DNA from 4 places in the Phytobacter sp. V69 genome. Region 1 is predicted to be linked to each of the others. Evidence: predicted binding sites of a transcription regulator. Region 1 holds the regulator's gene; each other region holds the start of a gene.
What was found. Region 1 encodes CRP, which controls carbon source genes, mostly activating them, when cyclic AMP is high. Its sites were predicted from a motif close to ATGTGANNNNNNTCACAT; they were not measured.

Region 2: ACSZPU_RS13880 (PTS sugar transporter subunit IIB) is a predicted target of CRP. The motif match lies at 1,119-1,136, and genes of this name have one in related genera.
Region 3: ACSZPU_RS06985 (arabinose ABC transporter substrate-binding protein) is a predicted target of CRP. The motif match lies at 1,055-1,072, and genes of this name have one in related genera.
Region 4: epd (erythrose-4-phosphate dehydrogenase) is a predicted target of CRP. The motif match lies at 1,542-1,559, and genes of this name have one in related genera.

The regions. Positions count from the first base shown of each region.
Region 1 is NZ_CBFFRL010000068.1:5,594-8,728, forward strand. Features, by position in the region: gene ACSZPU_RS11785 (YccS/YhfK family putative transporter) at 1-1,553, opposite strand, end outside; gene crp (cAMP-activated global transcriptional regulator CRP) at 1,607-2,239, opposite strand; gene ACSZPU_RS11795 (OsmC family protein) at 2,550-2,954, shown strand; gene ACSZPU_RS11800 (phosphoribulokinase) at 3,065-3,135, opposite strand, start outside.
Region 2 is NZ_CBFFRL010000088.1:12,851-15,985, reverse strand. Features, by position in the region: gene ACSZPU_RS13890 (TonB-dependent copper receptor) at 1-383, opposite strand, end outside; gene ACSZPU_RS13885 (DUF2946 domain-containing protein) at 510-971, opposite strand; gene ACSZPU_RS13880 (PTS sugar transporter subunit IIB) at 1,190-1,504, shown strand; gene ACSZPU_RS13875 (methyl-accepting chemotaxis protein) at 1,826-3,135, shown strand, end outside.
Region 3 is NZ_CBFFRL010000034.1:1,731-4,865, reverse strand. Features, by position in the region: gene ACSZPU_RS06990 (DJ-1/PfpI family protein) at 341-898, shown strand; gene ACSZPU_RS06985 (arabinose ABC transporter substrate-binding protein) at 1,216-2,205, shown strand; gene araG (L-arabinose ABC transporter ATP-binding protein AraG) at 2,278-3,135, shown strand, end outside.
Region 4 is NZ_CBFFRL010000064.1:20,057-23,191, forward strand. Features, by position in the region: gene pgk (phosphoglycerate kinase) at 1-282, opposite strand, end outside; gene epd (erythrose-4-phosphate dehydrogenase) at 331-1,350, opposite strand; partial or broken gene ACSZPU_RS11275 (nucleoside/nucleotide kinase family protein) at 1,670-2,395, opposite strand; gene ACSZPU_RS11280 (MltR family transcriptional regulator) at 2,392-2,901, opposite strand; gene ACSZPU_RS11285 (zinc-binding dehydrogenase) at 2,979-3,135, opposite strand, start outside.

The DNA.
Region 1 (3,135 bases):
TGGGCGTTTTTGCGCAGCAGGCCGCTTTGCCACTGGGGCCACAGCCAGACAACACCGCCAAAAGCGATCAGGCAGCCGATCAGCGTGTCGATAAGACGGGCAACGATAAACTGCTCGCCGTTCAGCGTGAGCAACTGGAGTGTATACACCGCGGTGAGAGTAAAGCCGACCATCGCCCAGCCGTAGCTTTTGCGGATAATCAGGTAGCTCACCAGCGTCACCATCAGCATTGCCGCCAGCGTGAAACCTTCCGGTACGTGGTAGTGCAGCGTTGCGCCGGCAATGATCAATCCGGCCATGGTGCCTGCCGCCCGATGCAGAATGCGTACCCGCGTGGCACCGTAGCCGTTTTGCGTGACAAACATCACCGTCATCATGATCCAGTAAGGCTTGGGCAGATGGAGCGCGCTGCCCATCAGGCTGGCAATGCTGAGCATGACGCTTATCCGCGCCGCATTGCGAAAGGCAGCGGATTTCAACGACAGATAACTTTTGAAGGCAGGGAGCAGCGGCAGGCGGCGCTGCTTCTCAGCCATCAGGTCGCGAACATAGAGTGGACGCTGGGTGCGCAAAACGCGGGCTATCTGGCTGAAATGCCAGGCGCAGAACTGTCCAACCGGGTTATCCGGGTGCTGACGGGCGATTTTCTCCAGCGCGCCTATCTGCTTATCCATATTGAAACGCCGGGGATAGCGATGATAGAGAATGTCATCGGCGAGCACCCGTAACCGCGCGGCGACGGTTTGCGCATTCCAGCGGATAACCTCTTCAGCGTGGCTGCGTTCAACCAGCTCCTGAACCTCTTGCGGTTGATGGAGGCTGACGGAGATATGCTCTTGCAAATCCAGCGCGACCTGGAACATACGCAGCAACCGCTTGTAATCGTTGTTCTTATTGGCCGCCAGCATATGCAACTGCTGGTAGCTCTGGCTTATCATATCCACCGCTTTTTGCTGGCGTGCCAGCAGCGGCGGGAGGGCTTTTTCCGGATCGGCGTGTTGCGTCAGCAGGCTGTATTTTGCTTCACAGTAGTCCGCCAACTGGCGATAGAGCAGGCTTAACGATTCGCGCAGCGGCTGTTCCCGCCAGAGCCAGAACCAGAAGGCGTTAAACGCGCCGTACCACAGGGTGCCGAGCCCATAAATCAGCAACGGTTCCCAGACGGGCATATTCCCGGCGAGGCTTAAGGTAAAGATGGCCGCAATGAGCGAGGCGGGCAGCAGGCGTCCGTGCAAGGCGCTGATTTCCGCCGTGACGCCAAGCAATAGCGTGAGTCCGGTCAGGATCAGCGGCAAGGGGATATTTTGTGTCAGTAACAACTGTACCGTAAGGCTGCTGCCAGCAAAAAGTGAACCGCCAACGATCAGGCGTTTAAAGAAACGTTTGTGCGGTGTATCCAGACCGGCAATATTGCAGCAGGCAGGAACAAGAGAGAACAGCAGACCGAGATCGAGACGCCCGATAAGCAGGCCAACGGTCACAGGGAGGCATAACACCAGCGTTTGTCGCAGTGCATAGTTGATTTCGGGGTGATAAATCAGCCTGCGCCACATGGGGAATAGAGACAAAAACGGCGCATCGCTAAGTACGATGCGCCGCTTGAGAATTAACGTGTACCGTACACGACGATAGTTTTGCCGTGTGCAGAGATCAGGTTTTGATCTTCCAACATTTTCAGGATACGTCCCACAGTTTCACGGGAACAGCCGACGATCTGACCAATTTCCTGACGAGTAATTTTAATTTGCATACCGTCCGGGTGGGTCATTGCATCCGGTTGTTTCGCCAGATTCAGCAGCGTCTGTGCAATGCGGCCCGTCACATCAAGGAATGCGAGGTTGCCGACTTTTTCTGATGTAACCTGCAGACGACGCGCCATCTGAGAAGACAAGCGCATCAGAATATCCGGGTTCACCTGAATGAGCTGACGGAATTTTTTGTAGGAGATTTCGGCCACTTCACAAGCTGTCTTGGCGCGTACCCATGCACTACGCTCCTGACCCTCTTCGAACAGACCCAGTTCACCGATAAAATCTCCCTGGTTAAGGTAAGAGAGGATCATCTCTTTACCTTCTTCATCCTTGATTAGCACAGCCACTGAGCCTTTGACGATGTAATACAACGTTTCCGCTTTTTCACCCTGGTGAATCAGCGTGCTCTTCGACGGGTACTTATGAATGTGGCAATGAGACAAGAACCATTCGAGAGTCGGGTCTGTTTGCGGTTTGCCAAGCACCATGCGCGGTTATCCTCTGTTATAAGCTGGCTCCAGACGCTGGATTCACACAACGCGTCCGGGGTTGCAATCTATCTTCCCGATAGCTGGGAAGTGGACCGTCAGACATGCCTGCGGCCTGTAATATGTGATGTCCTCTGCATACATGCTAAACGTCAATGTATATCACTGTAGCATCCAGATTGTTTTAGCATAGCTTTTGCTGCCTGTCTCCTGGTGTCTCGCTTCAGCTTGACGCAGGTCGCCTTCCGTTGCGACTTTTCTTATGTGCGCGTAATCTGTAAAGAAAATTGCAACTCCGGAGTTAATTAAAATGCAAGCTCGTGTGAAATGGGTAGAAGGTTTAACGTTCCTTGGCGAGTCTGCGTCCGGGCACCAGATCCTGATGGACGGTAACTCAGGCGACAAGGCACCAAGCCCGATGGAAATGGTGCTGATGGCGGCAGGCGGATGCAGCGCTATTGATGTTGTCTCTATCCTGCAAAAAGGGCGTCACGACGTGACAGACTGCGAAGTGAAGCTAACGTCAGAGCGTCGTGAAGAGGCTCCGCGCCTGTTCACGCATATTAATTTGCACTTCATCGTGACCGGCAAAGCGCTGAAAGATGCCGCGGTTTCGCGTGCGGTGGATCTCTCCGCCGAGAAGTACTGCTCTGTGGCATTGATGCTGGAGAAAGCGGTAAATATCACACACTCGTATGAAGTGATCGAAGCCTGATGTGTTGCCGGAGGCGATCTCCGGCACTTTCAGCATCCGACATTTCCCCTGTGGCGCTGCGCTAACCGGGGCTACATCGGGCGGAAGCAGATTTTCTGTTTGCCAGAAAACTACTCGATCTTCTTACCTTCCATCAGCCGTTGTACCAGCGGCGTCATGATGAGTTCCATCGCCAGCCCCA
Region 2 (3,135 bases), on a different contig from region 1:
TCCGGCGAAATGTAGGAGGTGGGCGCGTCCATACGGGCGGGGCAGGCACCGAGCATCTCGCCGTTGTTGGTCATGATGCGCAGGCGCGAGCCAAACATGCCGCGAAACACCGGGTCACCGTTGGTGCCGCCGTTGCGGATTTGCGAAAAACCGGGGATGGTTTTCAGGTAATCTGAGCCGTCGCTGGCGGGCACCGGCTGACGCGGCGTTTTCGGCGAGGTCACGATGGTCAACGGAGAGGTAACCGGTGCGGTGACGATCATCACCCCGTCGTTGCTCATTTCATCATGGTTGTGTTGTTCTTCGGCCTGAGCGGTACAGGCGAAGCAGGCCGTCAGCACCAGAGTGGCCAGCGGCGTGCGCGTAACGTGTCGTAATTCCATTTTATTGCCTTAAGGTCGTACAGGCGTGTCTTGTTCACCCCATAGAAACGGGGATCGCCAACAAGACGTATCCAGCTTGCGAATGCGCGCAGCCGAATCACTGACCTGTGAGTGACAGATAACGTGTTAAAGGGAAAAGTGGAACGACGACAGTGGCGGGGCGCGGGCGCGCTGTGGCGTCCAGGCGCGGAATATCCGCGGACAGCGATAGTCGGTAAAAGGGATCCAGCGGGCGAGCAGGGCGAGAAGGCGCAGCAGGACCGCGAAGATAAACAGAATAACCGGGAGATGAACCAGCAGCTGGCAGTATCCGCAGGCGATTTGCTCCATCGGCGACTGCCCGGTATCCGGCATCAGCAGCGAGTGCATCATTATACCGTCGTGGCAGGTTGCCGGTTCTGGCATATCGGTCATGTCTGCCATTTTATGGTGTTCGTGGGACATATCCATGGCAGGCATTGACGTGTGGTGTTCGCAGGCACGGGTTTGCATCAGCGATTTAGAGATCGCCGGGGCAATAAACACCATGACCATCGCCAGTAGCGCAAGCCATGCGCCTGACCTCAGGATGACGCTGCGTCCGTACAAAAAATACCCACCACACGGTTTATGAGGCGTAAGTGTATCTTATTCTCATCTCAGTTGTTACAGATGATTTATTCGCTGGGGTGATGATTTTGTACGTGGGATGGGTTAAGGCAAGTTGGTTAACTTTTAAACGCATATATCTAAAAAAAGTGATGTAGTGCTCATTTTTTGCTATTGGGCAGGGATAGCGTATCGGTAACGTCCAGGAGGGTACCATCATGAAAAGGTTATTAATATGTTGCCTGTTTGGTAACACGGCGGTAACGCTGGCTAAAAAAATGCAGGATGTTGCAGACGCACATATGTATCAGATTCAAATTAGCGGAATAGGGTCAGATGCATTCGCCAGCGTGGCGCCTGCTTTTGATTGCTTCCTGGTTGCGCCGCATATTCAATATAAAAAAGAAGAACTGAAAAAGGCGATTAAAGAAGGACAACATATTGAGGTTATTGATGGCTATCCGTATGCCGCCATCGATGCAGAGAAAATATTAAAATTTGCCATTGATCGAATGGAGGAACTGGTTGATTAAATTGTTATGTGAACATTTCCATATTGAGCTTACGAAGGAGTGGCTCAGGGATGAGCCAGCAGTGCGCTGGTGTGTTTTCTATCCTGGTGAAAAATAAGATGTTAATGTAGGTAGTCCTCTCTGTTCCTGCTCATCCAGCCGCCTGCCCTGGTGCAACCTGTCCGTTTATTCAAACCATCGCTATTTCATATTTTCCCCCGTTTTTTACGCTACGTATATTAACCCTGTTCGCTATTACGCATTCCTGTGCGTGCAATTGCGTTCTGCGGGAGTGATGCAAAGCGCCGTTAAGATGTTGAGGATTCATTGATCGAGGGATATATGCGACTAAAAAGACATTTCTCTCTGGGTGCGCTGTTGGGCACCGGTTTTGCCGCGATTATCGCTATTGGTTTGTTGGTAGCGATTTTTGGTCGGGCTGAATTGATTAACACCAGTAAACACATTGAGTTTTACGAGAAATACCATTTGACCAACCTGCTGTCGATGCAGGCGCTAAAGGACAACCTCAATAACGCCACCAAGGCCACTTTCATCATGGTGTTTCAGGATGATGAAAAGAGCCAGATGGAAGAGGAGAAGCTGACCGAACTGTCGATCAAACGCAATGACGAGCTGGTGGCACAGTTGCAGGCGAATGTGCAGGAGGCTGACGTACAAAATATGCTGAGCAACTTTAAAACCACCCAGGTAGAGTACGTCAATGTGGTACGCCAGACGGTGGGGCTGGCGAAGAACGGACAGATGCTGGACGCCCAATCGATGGCGGTGGAGAAGATGCAGCCTCTGCAGGTGCGTCTGTTTGAAGAGATCTCCGGCATGATTCAGACCCAGCAGGCCAGTACGACTTCGGCGGCGGCGGTCTCCACCGCAAGCGCGCGTTCTGCGGGGAATGTTCTGCTGATCATTGCCGCTGTGGCGACATTGCTGGGAGTGGCAATTGCCTGGCTTTCCACGCGCTACATTAAGCGCCAGTTGGGAGGCGAACCGGCCTATGCGTTGCAGGTGGTCCATGAGATTGCGCAGGGAAATCTGGCGACCCGTATTACGCTTGCCCCGCATGACAGCACCAGCCTGCTGGCCGGGATGGATGAGATGCGACAAAGCCTGAGCGGTATCGTCAATCAGGTGAGGGAAAGCAGTGAGTCTATTTCGGCAGGGGCAAATGGCGTGGCGGAGGGAAGCACCGATTTGAGCCAGCGCACCGAGCAGCAGGCGGCCAGTTTGCAGCAAACGGCCGCATCGATGGAGCAAATCGGTCAGGCGATTCGTCAGAATGCGGATACGGTGCGGGTCACCAATCAGCAGGCGACGACCGCCAGCGAAATTGCCGCGAAAGGAGGTGAGGCGATCGAGAACATCGTGCGAACGATGGATGAGATCAGCCAAAGCTCACGCAAAATTAGCGAGATTATCGCGGTGATTGATGGCATCACCTTCCAGACCAATATCCTGGCGCTGAACGCGGCGGTGGAAGCGGCGCGGGCAGGGGAGCAGGGCCGGGGCTTTGCGGTGGTTGCGGGGGAAGTGCGCTCACTGGCTCAGCGTTCGGCATCTGCGGCAAAAGAGATTAAGACGCTGATTATGGACAGTATCGAGCGCGTGGATAACGGTACGGCGTTGGTGAATCA
Region 3 (3,135 bases), on a different contig from region 1:
TTTCCAGCAGTCCTCTACCTCGATGGGAGTAGCATAGCGAGTTTAGCGGTTTAAGAATATCCTCAATTATATTACTTTACCGTTCGTTACACCCCTGTGACATTTGGATGATCCTTTTTTTATTCTGTTATATCTGCTCATTTTTTATTATTTTCGGTGTGAATAATTCACCGGGCAATAATAGATATTTTGTTCAACGTACTGATAATTCGCCGGTTGTATAAAAAGTGACAGGTTGTGTATAGCAAACGGCAAGAGTGTGACCTGTGGGTGATTTTGAAACAGTGTTTTGATTTATTGTAAGGACAATTATTTACAAAAACAGGGTAAGGAGTCCGTAATGAAAAAAGTGGCGGTGCTGTTGGCGCCAGGGTTTGAAGAGGCAGAAGCGATCATAACCATCGACATTCTGCGTCGCCTGCATATCGAGGTTGAGACGCTGGCCTGCGCAGAGTCCCGTGCGGTGGTGAGCTATCACAATATTCCGATGGTGGCAGACAGCACGCTGACCGAGCGCGCTGAAACGCTGTACGACGCCGTGGTACTCCCTGGCGGCCCACAGGGCAGCGTAAACCTTGCCGCCAATGCTGATGTCATCGCGTTTGTTAAACATCATGATGCGCAAAACAAGCTGATCTGCCCAATTTGCTCTGCTGCTGCCAGAGTGCTCGGCGGCAATGATCTGCTGAATGGCCGCCGCTACGTCTGTTCCGGCGAGCTGTGGCAGGAGGTTAAAAACGGTGAGTATATCGATGCTCCGGTAGTGGAAGACCGCAACCTGCTGAGCGGTAAAGGTCTGGGGCACGCCTTTGATTTCGCGTTTGCTCTGTCGGCACGTCTGTTAGGTGATGAAGCGCCTGTTCGCGATCACGCTGAGCACATTTATTACCGTTGGTAATCTGTACACCCCGATACACCCTGTATCGGGGGACAAGGATATCCGAGCTGAGGCTATGGATCATTCTGCTAACACCCTTCTAATTTGTACGACAAATACCCTCATTTTTATGTCTAAAACCGCTGAATTTATGTACGGAATTACTGTAATTCTGCGGTGTGATATTGCTCTCCTATGGAGAATCAATTTCCCGCTAAAACTACTGCCAGCACAGGTGTTCAGGGAAGTTCGGAACCTAATGCATTGTTTTATTACCTTTTAAATTAACCGGTAGTTATTTTTCCCTACATAAAAGAAAGTCAAAGCTGGAGTTAACCATGCACAAATTCACTAAAGCGTTAGCAGCCATTGGTCTGGCTGCCGTTATGTCACAATCCGCTATTGCTGAAACGATGAAACTGGGCTTTTTGGTCAAACAGCCGGAAGAACCCTGGTTCCAGACCGAATGGAAATTCGCCGATAAGGCAGGCAAAGATTTAGGGTTTGAGGTGATTAAAATTGCCGTTCCGGACGGTGAAAAAACCCTGAACGCCATCGATAGCCTGGCAGCGAGCGGGGCGAAAGGTTTCGTTATCTGTACTCCGGACCCGAAACTGGGGTCGGCGATTGTTGCCAAGGCCAAAGGCTATGACATGAAAGTCATCACCGTGGATGACCAGTTCGTCAACGCCAAAGGCGAACCAATGACCAGCGTTCCTCTGGTCATGATGGCGGCCAGTGAAATCGGCGCACGTCAGGGCCAGGAACTCTATAAAGAGATGCAAAAACGCGGGTGGGATGTGAAAACAACCGGCGTGATGGCGATCACCGCCAACGAACTGGATACCGCGCGTCGCCGTACCACCGGTTCAATGGATGCGTTGAAAGCCGCAGGCTTCCCGGAAAAACAAATTTATCAGGTCCCGACAAAATCTAACGACATCCCCGGCGCCTTTGATGCCGGTAACTCCCTGCTGGTGCAGCATCCAGAAGTCAAACACTGGCTGGTACTCGGCATGAACGATAACACCGTCCTCGGCGGCGTGCGTGCAACCGAAGGTCAGGGCTTTAAAGCGGGCGATGTGATTGGTATCGGTATCAACGGCGTGGATGCGGTTAGCGAACTGTCCAAAGCACAGGCGACCGGCTTCTATGGTTCGCTGCTGCCAAGCCCGGACGTTCACGGCTACAAAACCAGCGAACTGCTTTACAACTGGGTCACCAAAGGTGTTGAGCCGCCGAAATTCACTGCGGTTACCGATGTGGTGCTGATCACCCGCGATAACTTCAAAGAAGAGCTGGCGAAAAAAGGGTTAGGCGTGAAGTAAATCTCTGATGGTTGTGCCCTCCCGCAGTCGGGGGAGGGCCAGAAGTACACTGAACTGATTCACGGAGACGTTATGCAAGACTCTACTCCTTATCTTTCCTTCCGCGGCATTGGCAAGACGTTCCCCGGCGTCAAGGCCCTGAGTGATATCAGCTTTGACTGTCATGCCGGTCAGATCCACGCGTTGATGGGGGAGAATGGCGCGGGTAAGTCGACCCTGCTGAAAATTCTCAGCGGTAATTACGCGCCGACAACCGGTACGCTGGCCATTAAAGGCCAGGAGATGGCCTTCGCGGATACCACGGCGGCGCTCAATGCGGGTGTGGCTATCATCTACCAGGAACTGCATCTGGTACCGGAAATGACGGTGGCGGAGAATATCTATCTCGGCCAGTTACCCCATAAAAGCGGAATTGTTAACCGCTCACTCCTTAATTACGAAGCGGGTCTGCAACTGAAACACCTCGGGCTGGATATTGACCCACAGACGCCGCTCAAATATCTCTCCATCGGCCAGTGGCAGATGGTGGAAATCGCCAAGGCGCTGGCCCGTAATGCCAAGATTATCGCCTTTGATGAACCGACCAGCTCATTGTCGGCGCGCGAAATCGCAAACCTGTTTAGGGTGATTCGCGAGCTGCGCAAAGAAGGGCGCGTCATTTTATATGTCTCTCACCGTATGGAAGAGATCTTCTCCCTCAGCGATGCCATCACCGTTTTCAAAGACGGCCGCTACGTGCAGACGTTTACGGATATGCAGCAGGTCAACCATGACCAGCTGGTGCAGGCGATGGTGGGCCGCGAGCTGGGTGATATCTACGGCTGGCAAGCGCGCGATTACGGTGAGGAGCGGCTACGCCTCGATCAGGTCAAAGCCCCCGGCGTACGAACGCCCATTAGCCTGACGGTACGCAGTGGGGAAATTGTTGGT
Region 4 (3,135 bases), on a different contig from region 1:
ATCTTTAACCAGACGTACCGGGTTGGACAGTTTGTCTTTCAGGTAATTAACAACCGGCAGCAGAGAGAACTCTTCGTTGTACTCGCCTTCGGTCGGACGACCCAGGTGGGAGGTAACCATCACTTTCGCGCCTTGTTTCAGCGCCAGCTCGATGGTCGGCAAAGAAGCACGGATACGCGCATCGCTGGTCACTTTGCCATCTTTAACCGGTACGTTCAGATCCGCACGGATGAAAACGCGTTTACCTGCCAAATCCAGATCGGTCATCTTAATTACAGACATGGTGAATCCTCTCAATGATTCATAAAGTTTTGCGGGCACAAGTGCACCCTACCTGAAACCTTTTGCGGCCATCTCTAACGTCGTGTCGAGCATTCGGTTAGCAAAGCCCCATTCGTTATCGCACCACACCAGGGTTTTAATAAGGTGCGCACCACTGACCCGTGTTTGTGTGCCATCAACAATGGCACTGTGCGGGTCATGGTTAAAATCTGTTGAGACCAACGGTAATTCCGTATAGTCAACTATACCATGAAATGTTCCCTGTGCTGCTTTTTGCAGCAACGCGTTGACTTCACACGCTTTTACCGGATTTTTCACCGTCACGCTCAGGTCGATTGCCGTCACATTTATGGTCGGCACGCGGACCGCAATCGCCTCAAATCGGTCATGAAATTGCGGGAAAATACGGGTGATCCCCGCCGCCAGTTTCGTGTCCACAGGAATGATCGACTGGCTGGCCGCACGCGTACGACGTAAATCAGGATGATAGGCGTCAATCACCTGCTGATCGTGCATTGCGGAGTGGATCGTGGTGACAGTACCCGATTCAATTCCCCACGCGTCGTCGAGAAGCTTAATAATCGGAATAATGCAGTTCGTGGTGCAGGAGGCGTTAGACACAATACGATCGTCAGACTTTAAGGCATCCTGATTGACGCCAAAGACGACCGTCGCGTCGAGATCGTTACCGCCGGGATGCGAGAACAGCACTTTCTTCGTTCCCGCCGCCAGATGCGCTTCGCCATCGGCACGGCTGCCAAAGACGCCGGTGCAATCGAGCACCACATCAACGCCCAGCTCACGCCAGGGAAGCGCGGCAATATCGCGCTGATGAAGAATACGAATCGCGTCTTCACCGACAAACAGCTGCTCGCGCTCCTGATGCACATCCCACGCGAAACGCCCGTGGCTGGTGTCATATTTCAACAAATGGGCCATGCCTGCTGCATCTGCCAGTTCATTGATTGCCACCACGGTGACTTCCGCACGACGCCCGGATTCATACAAAGCACGAACCACGTTGCGCCCGATGCGACCGAAGCCATTAATCGCTATGCGTACGCTCATAGATCTCCTGCAAGGTTACCCAATTTGAGGTGGCTCACAGAGTAATGCAGCAACCTTTACAGGGGAACCTCACCTGTCACAAACTGCGTTTGATTGATTAATTGTCGAACATTTAAGCGACTGAAACGCTTCAGCTAGCATAAGCGAAACGCGGAATAAAAGGAATCCATGTCCAGCCCTGGCGACCATTTATCTGACGTACGTCACATTTTCTCAACCAGAGGCTGCAAAATTATTCCAGACAGAGAATAGGCTGCCTACAGACAGCCCGTTCATTCAGTGTCAATCCGGCGAATGCAGAGCGATGCCAGGCGCAACATTACATACCCGGAGGAGTGGCGAATCGATAACCACCCTGCTCGTCCATCTCAAGCGTTATCCTGGCAGGCACGCTACGTGTTAGAACGAGCTCGACATTCGGCCCGTCAGTACACTGATAAAATGCCAGCGCCTCTTCTTGCGATGCTCCTCCTGCACATTTGCGCGCAATCAGACGCTCACGCAGCGCGCTGGCAGGCGCACGAATAAACAACGACAAATCACATTACTGGCGCAATGATGCCCAGCGAGGTTCATTCAGAAGCAGCCAATTCCCCTCGACAATAACCAACGGAGCGGTCACATCAATGGCAGACTCTATCGGTTCGTGACTTTGTCTGCTGTATTGCGGCCAGTCGCCTGCCTGGTGGCGGATGCGCTGCAAATTTAGCGCGAGTTTGTCCACGTCAAACGTTTCCGGTGCACCTTTTTTTGCCCGCAGATGATGCTGCTCAAGCCAACCGTTGTAATGGTGAAAACCGTCCATTGGCAACATCTGTATCGGCGGGAGTTCGGGCATACGCGCGGCAAGCCACATCCAGAATGCGCCCAATGTCGATTTGCCAGTGCCCGGCGGAGCACTCAGAAAAATAATGGTACGAAAACGGGAGGTATGTTGATGGAGTTGCGCCAGATATGTAAGTAGCGGCTTATGCACCGTTTCTACTTCTTCATCGCTATAGTGGGCTGTGACATCGAATCCATTGACGGGCAAGGTAATTATCACGGGTCCAGTTCCTTTAATATGCTTGTTACCGCTAAGGCCAGCGTGGTTTTCGTCATTGCAATAAAGCGCGATTCAGAATAGATGACAAAGTCGGCGAACTTCATCGATTTCAGTGAATTATACAGCGTGGTATTGCGCGTAATGGTGTTGACGTTATTAATAAAATCCCAGCACATGTCGCTGGCGAAACCGGGGAACTCATCCTGGCTCGCAAGGTAATGGTGAAATTGCGAAAAATGCATAATATCCGCATATAACCATTTATCGATTTTACCCAGCGCGTAAATCAGCCTTAGTGCGACATCAATATCATCAAGCGGACCACTCTGCGCCAGCAATGGCTTAACCGCATACTCGACGATTTCTTCATCGTTATTCACGAATAATGACGGCAGGAATTGCTTAATGGCCTGCAGCAATATTTCATTCGCAGCCGCCATAAAGGTGGCCAGGTCTACTTGCGCATTGAGCTTTTCCAGCACGTCATCTTCTGTCAGCGTCGTCATTGATATTCCGAAAACTCACCCGTCATTAACTGAGTTTATAATATTACGGGGACGTTCTATACCTTAGATCAGACGCATCATTGCGCAGCTTCCCCTACATCGACACCAAAGTGCGCCAACAGGTATTTCTCGGCCTGCTCGTTCCAGATACCATGCGTTGTTCTCACCAGACGATCCAACTCACGGAACAGCGGATCGGTTTGACCTTTTCGGGCAAAATCGCTGATGGCGGTC